DNA from 2 places in the Cupriavidus sp. 01L415 genome. Region 2 is predicted to be linked to the other one. Evidence: predicted binding sites of a transcription regulator. Region 2 holds the regulator's gene; the other holds the start of a gene.
The links. The regulator FliA, encoded in region 2, starts transcription of late flagellar genes. The targets are predictions, from matches to a motif close to CTAAAGTTTNNNNNNNNNNNGCCGNTA.
Positions count from the first base shown of each region.

Region 1: AC1DOX_RS19705 (FliC/FljB family flagellin) is a predicted target of FliA. The motif match lies at 1,928-1,954, and genes of this name have one in related genera.

Region 1 is NZ_JBFTSP010000014.1:59,341-63,708, forward strand. Features, by position in the region: gene AC1DOX_RS19695 (methyl-accepting chemotaxis protein) at 1-607, opposite strand, end outside; gene AC1DOX_RS19700 (RNA chaperone Hfq) at 1,515-1,835, shown strand; gene AC1DOX_RS19705 (FliC/FljB family flagellin) at 2,052-3,242, shown strand; gene AC1DOX_RS19710 (flagellar protein FlaG) at 3,369-3,749, shown strand; gene fliD (flagellar filament capping protein FliD) at 3,788-4,368, shown strand, end outside.
Region 2 is NZ_JBFTSP010000017.1:81,128-85,495, forward strand. Features, by position in the region: gene flhF (flagellar biosynthesis GTPase FlhF) at 1-1,333, shown strand, start outside; gene AC1DOX_RS21455 (MinD/ParA family ATP-binding protein) at 1,346-2,149, shown strand; gene AC1DOX_RS21460 (RNA polymerase sigma factor FliA) at 2,256-2,972, shown strand; gene AC1DOX_RS21465 (flagellar protein FlhE) at 2,972-3,424, shown strand; gene AC1DOX_RS21470 (DUF1428 domain-containing protein) at 3,611-3,964, opposite strand; gene AC1DOX_RS21475 (NADP-dependent isocitrate dehydrogenase) at 4,245-4,368, opposite strand, start outside.

The DNA.
Region 1 (4,368 bases), on a different contig from region 2:
CGGCCAGCACCGACAGGCCGATCAGCAGATTGCGGGTGAAGACGTATTGCTCGGAGGCTTCCTGCACGGCGGCCACTGCCAGGTTGCGGCCGGACTGGGCGGTCTCGTCGAGCTTGTCGAAGTACGCGGCCTGCGCGGCAGGCAGGGTCACGACCAGGCCGGCGCGGGCGCCATCGAACTCCCCGTTGCGCAGTTGCTGGAGAACCAGGTCGAGCTGGCCGTTGTACGCGCCGCGCGCTTGCGTGAGCTGGTCGAACATCGTCTTCAACTCCGGCCTGCCCGATGCCTGGATGATCTTGGCGAGCTGATCGAGGATGCCGCTGACCTCCTCGCGGATCTTGACGATATTTTCCGCGTTCTGCGCGGCAAGCGCCGGATCTTCGGTCAGCGCGGCGTCACGCACCATGACGCCGATCGTCAGCACGCGTTCCTTGGCGCGGTTGAGATCGATAACGCGCAGCAGCCGCTGCTCCACGGCCTGATGCATGGCGTCGTTCATGCCCCGCAACGCTGACACACCCACGGCCGCAACGGCCGCCAGCAGGAAGACCACCAGGCAAAATGCCAGGGACAATCGCGTCCCGATACTCATGTTTCGCAAGCCCATCACTGCGCACCTTCCCTCGTTCTATGTCATTCGTAAAGCGCCGGCGGCATCACCCGGGTCCGGGCGTCGCACGGCCCCCTATCGGCGTGATGGAGACGCTTCTTTAGGCGGAAAACGAATTGAGGGGAAAAGTGCCGGCAGTTCGGCGAATTGCTGGAGTAACGGATGGCTTTTAATCTGCCCCGTGCGCTCCGGTTGTGCCGGTAACGGCCTCTGCGGTGACAAACCGCAACCGAAATGACGCGGGCTCAAAAAAAAGAAGCCCACGCGCGGGGTGCTCGTAGGCTTTCAGGACTGCTTTGAAAAAGACCGGTTGTGGCCGGTCCGAACACCGAATATAAACCCGCTTACATGAGGTGTAAATCGCGCTTCTATCAGGGAATGCCCTCATAGCGGGTGTAAACGATACAGCACACGAATGCTAAAAATGATGGTTGAAATCACTTTTAGCCTTGTCGGCAAATAACGACCGCTTCCCGCAAACCTTTAGCTGGCGCGGCTTGTGGTGATTCGGGCGCCCGTCTTCATGGGCATTCGCGACCAAGCGCTACATCAATCACTTTGCAGTAAGCAACAAATTAAATAGAGCAAATCCTCTACGCCCGGACAAGCCATGGCTTCGTCAACGCTTGTAAAACTTTGTTACTCTTCCGCCTGAAGTATTCCCCTTCTCTCCTGGCAGCGCCGCGCGAGATCGCCAACGGGGCAGCGCCATCCCATTTCCCGGGATACCTGTCCGCGGCAGTCAAGACGGCCAGCCTCTGCGCCGGTTCCGAGAGCGAATGTTTCATGTCTCGCCAAGATCAGGCCGCGTTGTACGTCACTTTTAGTGCGACGCCGATCTGTGCGCCTGGTCATCGGACCGTTGTCAGCCGCCAGAACCCTTGCGGGCTCTTCCGGAGAAGTTGTGAAGCAGGAAATCAAGGCCCCCAGACCCAGCCGAAAACTGCAGCATCTGCAATTCGCGGCCCACAACGCCAGTCGCAATTCGGTCATCGTCCACCTGTCGAATGGCACGCGGCTGACCGGGATCGTCGTCGCCTCGGACAATTACATGCTCCTGCTTGGCAGGGATGCCGAGGACCCCACCCCCACACTGGTTTACAAGCGCGCCATCACGGTGGTCACGCCCGCGCACGCGCCGGAAGCCGCCGCAACCTTGCTGGAAGCGGAAGCGTCACCGGATTTCGTGCGTCTATATATACCGCGCACCCGCAAGCGCCGCTGACCCGCCACGGCATGGCCGCCAGGCAACCGGCTGCCTGCCGCAACCGCTCGGGGGACGATGCCGCACCCCTCGAAACTCTAGCAAAGATCACTCTAAAGTCTCCTACCGCCCTGTCGATAACCCTTGCAACGGAGGCACTCTACGCCCTGCAAAGCAGGCAGCCAACGTTACGGCACCCGCCGGAATGCCTACAACATTGCAAATAGGAGTCGTACCATGGCGCAAGTCATCAATACCAACATTCTGTCTCTGCAAACGCAGAGCAACCTGAACACGTCGCAATCGTCGCTGAACACCGCGATCCAGCGTCTGTCGTCGGGCCTGCGTATCAACAGCGCAAAGGACGATGCAGCCGGCCAGGCCATCGCCAACCGCTTCACCGCCAACATCCGTGGCCTGTCGCAAGCTTCCCGTAACGCCAACGACGGTATCTCGATCTCGCAGACGACTGAAGGCGCGCTGACCGAAGTCAACAACAACCTGCAACGTGTCCGTGAACTGTCGGTGCAAGCCGCCAACGGCACGAACTCGTCGTCGGACCTGAAGTCGATCCAGGACGAAATCAAGCAACGCCTGGCTGAAATCGACCGCGTGTCGGCCCAGACCCAGTTCAACGGCGTGAAGGTTCTGGCCAAGGACCAGAACATGTCGATCCAGGTTGGCGCCAACGACAGCCAAACCATCACGATCGGCCTGAAGGAAATCACCTCGAGCACCCTGGGTGTTGCTGGCTTCAGCGTGGCAGGCCCGCAAGCTGGCGCCGCAACGGTTAACGCCGCTGCTGCACAAGCTGCTTTCGGCACGGGTTCGACCATCACCAACGCGTCTTCGAACGCAGTGACCACCGCCGACCTGCAACGCGCACTGGGCCTGGCCACGGCAACGGTTACCAACGGTACCAACGTTGTTGCCGACAGCAACGGCAAGTGGTTCGTTGAAGTGCAAACCAGCACGATGTCTGCAGCCGACGTCGCAACGCTGAAGTCGAAGGGCTTTGCCGCTCCGGCCGCCGGCGCCAGCACGACGCTCTACATCGCCGTGGATACGGCCAACGCTGGTACCTCGGGTGCTTCCGCAACGTTCGCACTGGCCAACGCTTCGCTGACCGCTTCCGACTTCCAGAACACGGCTACCGCCAACCCGCTGAAGACGATGGATGCGGCACTGGCTTCGGTTGACAACCTGCGCTCGTCGCTGGGTGCTGTGCAGAACCGGTTCGAGTCGACGATCAACAACCTGAGCACGACGGTGAACAACCTGTCGGCTTCGCGTTCGCGCATCGAAGACGCTGACTACGCAACGGAAGTGTCGAACATGACCCGCGCGCAGATCCTGCAACAAGCTGGTACCTCGGTGCTGTCGCAAGCGAACCAGACCACGCAAGGCGTGCTGTCGCTGCTGCGTTAATCACCGCGCTGCAAAAGGCCGGGCCGCAAGGCCCGGCTTTTTTGCCGGAATGTTTTGCAGGCAGACCACTGCCTGCAAAGCGTTTCAACCGGACAAGAATCACAGCCTTACCGGACGGAGCAGACCATGGCATCCCCTACCCTCGTTTCCTTTCCGGCGGCCCGCAGCTCCGCCGATTCCGTGACCGCCGCCCCGGCACCCGCCGCGCCGGCCGCCACGGTTGAGCCCGTTCGTCCGGCGCAGGCCGCCACGGACACCGATGGCCGCTCCGCGCCCGATGACTCTCCGGCCAGGACGGCGGCAGCAGTCCAGGAACTGGTCGACGTGCTCAAGACCACGTCCATCGGGCTGCGCTTCGAAATCGACGAAAACACCCACCGCGTCATCACCAAGGTGATCGACAAGGAAACCGGCGAACTGATCCGCCAGATGCCGAGCGCGGAAGTGATGCGCTTTGCCCAAGCGATCGACAAGCTGCAAGGCTTGTTCATCAGCCACGCCGTTTGAGCGCGGCCTCCCGTTGAAGAAGACACAAGGTACATAACATGGCAAGCATCTCGAACGTCGGTGTCGGTTCCGGCCTGGATCTGCAGTCGCTGCTCACCAGCCTGCAAACCAACGAAGAAGCGGCCCTGCAGCCCATCACCAACCAGGCCACGAGCTTCCAGTCCAAGCTGTCCGGGTACGGCCAGGTGAAAAGCGTGCTGGCGGCATATCAAACGGCCGCCCAGGCCCTGGCGGATGCCAAGACGTTCAGCGCGACCAAGCCCGTCGTGGGCGACAGCACCATCTTTTCGGCGACGGCCAGCAGCAGCGCAGTGCCGGGCAGCTACACCGTCAACGTCACCAGCCTGGCCGCTGCCCAGACGCTGGTCACCACCCAGCAGGCCAGCCAGACGGCGGCGGTCGGTGGCGGCACGCTCACCTTCGACTTCGGCGACCAGCTCGCCACCGGCGGCGCGGCCACCAGCACCAAGACCGTGACGATCGGCTCCGATACCTCGATGCAAGGTATCCGCGATTCGATCAACAAGGCCAACATCGGCGTGACCGCCAGCATCATCAACGACGGCAGCGGCACGCCCTACCGCCTGGTGCTGACCTCGAACAACACCGGCACGCAGGG
Region 2 (4,368 bases):
TCGCGGTTCCCTGTTCGCTGACGCCGATGCCGCACGCCGCCAGGCCGGTGCCGTGGAGGCATCGCCGTCCAGCCAGGCTGACCGCTCCGGCGCCGACGACGTGCTGCGGTCCCTGACCGACAGCGCCAACGCCGTGGGCGTCTGCGTGGAAGAACTCAACGGCGCGCAGTACGGCTTCGACCTCGCGCGCGCCCTGTGGCAGCAGCGCGGTGCCGGTGCGCCGGCGCTGCGCCAGTTGGCCCAGCAGGTTCGCCTGACGATGTGCCGTGACGCCAGCCGGGCCTGCGACCGCTATGTGCTGGCCGTCACCAATACCGTCTCGCAGACGGTGCAGGGCCGCCGCGCGCCGCAACTGCTGCAGCACACGCTGTGGCTGGCTGACCGCGACGGCATGCCGCTGGCGACCACGGTGGTGCCGGCCGGCCGCACGCGCCTGTCGATGACCGAAGCCGAGGTGGATGCCGAGGCAGCCACCGTCCGCGCGACGCTGGCGGCTGCCCGCACCGTCGTCAACCTGAACGACACGCTGCCTTCCGCCGCGACGCTGGCGCGCTGGCATCAACTGGGCGAACGCTGGGTGGCTGGCACGCGCAAGACGACGCGCGTGATCGCCGACGGCATGGCCAACAAGCTCGACACCGTCGCCGATACGCTGACGTTCGTCGCCATTGGCGACACGACGTGGCGTGACCGCGACGCCGTGCACTGGCTGGGCCATTGCATGGTCCGCATTCCCGAAGGCCAGGTGCGCACCGCCGCGCGGGGGCGCGCCAATGCCGCCGAGGGCGGCTCGGAAGCCTGCCTGGTGGTCTCCCGGCTGGTCGATCGCGACACCGGCGACATGCTGGCCGTGGACTACGTGCTGTGCGATACGGCCCTCGCCGGAGACGCCGCACAGGTGGCGCGCTGGAACAAGTGGACGCAGGACGCGGACGAGCAGTTCCGCACGCTGCGCCACGCCATCGGACACTTTGCGCAGGACGGCGAGGCCGATGCGGATGCCAGCGTGAGCGGCACCCTGGTGTCGGCGCAACTCGGCCTGACCGCGCTGCGGCTGCAACACACACCGACGCCGACGGCCTCCGCATTCCTGTCGCGCCTGGCCGGGCGCGCTTCGGCCCGCGTGAATGCGCCGGTGCCGGGCGCCGTGCTCAATGAAGGCATGGGCCGCCTGCTGGCGCTGCTGGACGTGCTGGAGAACTATCCGGGCCGCACCGTCGAGCCCGCCGCGATCCTCGACCACGCGATCGATGCCACCGATGCGCCGGAAGCGGCGATGCACGCGATGGCAGCGTTCGACGCGATGCCGCAAATGGCATCGGCAGGAGAGTAAGCCTTGAACCTGATGGGCTCCGATCAGGCCGAAAGCCTGCGCCGCATGCTGGCCCCGCGCGTCACCCGGCGTATCGCCGTGGTGGGCAGCGACCCCGGCGCCGGTGCCACCACGGTGGCGCTGGGGCTGGCCAACGCGTTGGCGCTGCAAGGCGAACGCGTGCTGCTGGCGGACGAAGACCGCCACGGCGCCCGCGCCACGCGGCTGGCCGGCGCGACGCCAACCGCGACGCTGGCCGATGTGCTCGCCGGGCGCATGCCGATGGAAGCCGCACTGGGTACGCGGCCGGCCAGCGGCGTCGCGGTGCTGCCGTCGGGCAACGTGCCGGCCAGCGCGAAGCTCGATGGCCAGTCGCTGCCCGGCATGCGCACCGTGCTGATCGACGCGCGCGCGGACGCCGAGGGCGCGCTGTCGCCGATGGCGGGCACGGCGCACAACATCGTGATCGTGATGCGGCCGGAGGCGGCATCGATCACGGCGGCGTATGCCTGCATCAAGCGGTTGCATCACCAGTTTGCCTGCCGGCACTTTCAGCTGATCGTCAATATGGCGGCCACGGAGGCGACGGTGACGGCGCTCGCGCGCAACCTGGCCCGCACGGCGAGCCAGTACCTGGGCGTGGAGGCGGGGCTGGTTGGTTATCTGCCGATCGATCCGCTGGTGATGCGGGCATTGCAGCTGGGCCGCTGCGTCGTGGAGGCGTATCCGGCCGCCGCGGCCACCGGCGCGCTGCGCCATGTTGCCAGCAGCATCGGCGCATGGCCGTTGCGGGAAGACGCGCAACCCCTGGGGGCGGCCGTGGCCGTTCCTGCATAAGCCAAGAACAAGAAGTCGACAAGACCCAGACACTCAGCCAGCCAGTCAGCCGGCATCGCATTGCCGGCACTGGCCCCGAAACAAAGCATTCACCGAGAATTCCACCATGTACACGATTCAGGGAAAGCTCGAACAGGCAGACGTGGTCAAGTCACACGCATCGCTGGTGCGACGGATTGCGTTGCAGCTGGCGGCCAAGCTGCCGGCCAGCGTCCAGATCGACGACCTGATCCAGGCCGGTATGATCGGCCTGCTGGACGCCGCCAAGCGCTATGAAGACAACCACGGCGCGCGGTTCGAGACCTACGCGAGCCAACGCATCCGCGGCGCGATGCTGGACGAGGTGCGCGCCAACGACTGGCAGTCCCGCAGCCTGCGCCAGTTCACGCGCAAGATCGAACGCACGCAGCGCGGCCTGGAGCAGAAGCTCGGGCGCACGCCGATCGATTCGGAGGTGGCCAAAGAGCTTGAGATGCCGCTCGACGAATACCAGGAGCTGCTCAACGAGGTGTACGGCTGCCAGCTGCTGCACTACGAGGACTTCGAGCGGTCCGGCGAGGAGGATTTCCTGGATCGCCATCTCGGCGCGACCGAGGATGCCAATCCGCTCACGGTGCTGATGGAATCGGGCATGCGTGAAGCGCTGATCCGCGCCATCGACAAGCTGCCGGAGCGGGAAAAGCTGGTGCTGTCGCTGTGCTACGACCAGGAGCTGAACTTGCGGGAAATCGGCGCGGTGCTGGAAGTGACCGAATCGCGCGTCTGCCAGATCCGCAGCCAGGCCATTACCCGTCTGCGCAACCAACTGCGCGGATTGCTGTGATGCGGGCGGTCCTGGCAATGGCGGCGGCCGCGGCGTGTGGGTGCGTGCCGGCCCTGGCGGGTGCGCAGGGTTTGACCCGGACCACGCTGGAGACCGGCGGCTCTCGCCACGCGTGGACCTCGTCCACAGCGGGGCCGATGATCGTGAACCGTGGCCAGCGGGCGGTGTCGCCGCCGATCCTGCCAGCCGGTACGGTGCAGCAATCGGAAGGCCTGATCACGTCGGTGCGCTGGCGCTACAGCTTCACGCGCACGCCGCCGATCGACCTGCAGGCGTATCTGTGCAACGCGGATCGCTGCGTGCTGTTGTCCGGGGCCGAAGGAAAAACCGACGCCTTCATGGGCGACGACGCCACCAAGGGCTTTGTGTTCGCGTTCCGCGTACAGGGGCAGGGCGGCATGACGCCCACGCTGCAGGGGCGGAGCAATGAAGTGACGGTGAGCTACCGGTAGGTGCGTTGCAAGGGCGCGATAAGCGCGCCCGACAACGCCGCGCTTCACCAGGGCAGCGAAGCGCCCCGGCCCCAGGAGGTTGCTTCAAAACGAAGCGAAGCGGTCCTGGCTAGACGCGCGGCCGCAGACAGTACAAGTGGTACGGCAAGGCCGCGCAACGACGCCAGGATCGTTTTGAAGCGACCTCTAAGCGTCGACGATGACTTCGAAACCGCCGAAGATCATCCGTTGTCCGTCGAATGGCATCGGGTCCATGCCTTCCTTCACCCGTGGGTCGGCCATCACCGCCTTCATGCCGGCATCGCGCGTTTCGCGCGAGGGCCAGAGGATCCACGCGAACACCACGGCTTCGTCATCCTTGCGTTGCACCGCCATGGTGAACGATGTGACCTTGCCTTCGGGCACGTCGTCGCCCCAGCACTCCACCACCTTCAGTGCGCCATGTTCCTTGAATACCACCGATGCCTTCAGGGCGAACTGGCGGTAGGTTTCCCGGTTGGCCGTGGGCACTGCGATAACGAATCCATCGATATAAGCCATTTGCGGAGCTCCCGTCGATCGAGTCTGGCCACCCTGAGATGGCATGACAGATGACAGCGCGACACATGGAGGCCGGCGCGCTGCACGCGTCTACCTACCATAGTGCATCGCGCTCCCGCATGACGGATGCGGCACGCGGGGCCGGCGGGCGAGTGGCGTCCACGGCATTGCTGCCCCCCAAAACAAAACGGCCGGCGCCACGCACAGTGCGTGACTCCGGCCGTCCTGCCATCCTGCGCCATCCGCCACCGGGGTGGCGGGGCGGATGGATGTTGCTGCCTTAGCCCTTCACGGATTCCAGCGCCTCGTTCAGCGTCTTGCTCGGACGCATCACCGCTTCCAGCTTGGCGACGTCCGGCATGTAGTAGCCGCCGATGTCAACGGGCTTGCCTTGCACATCCGAC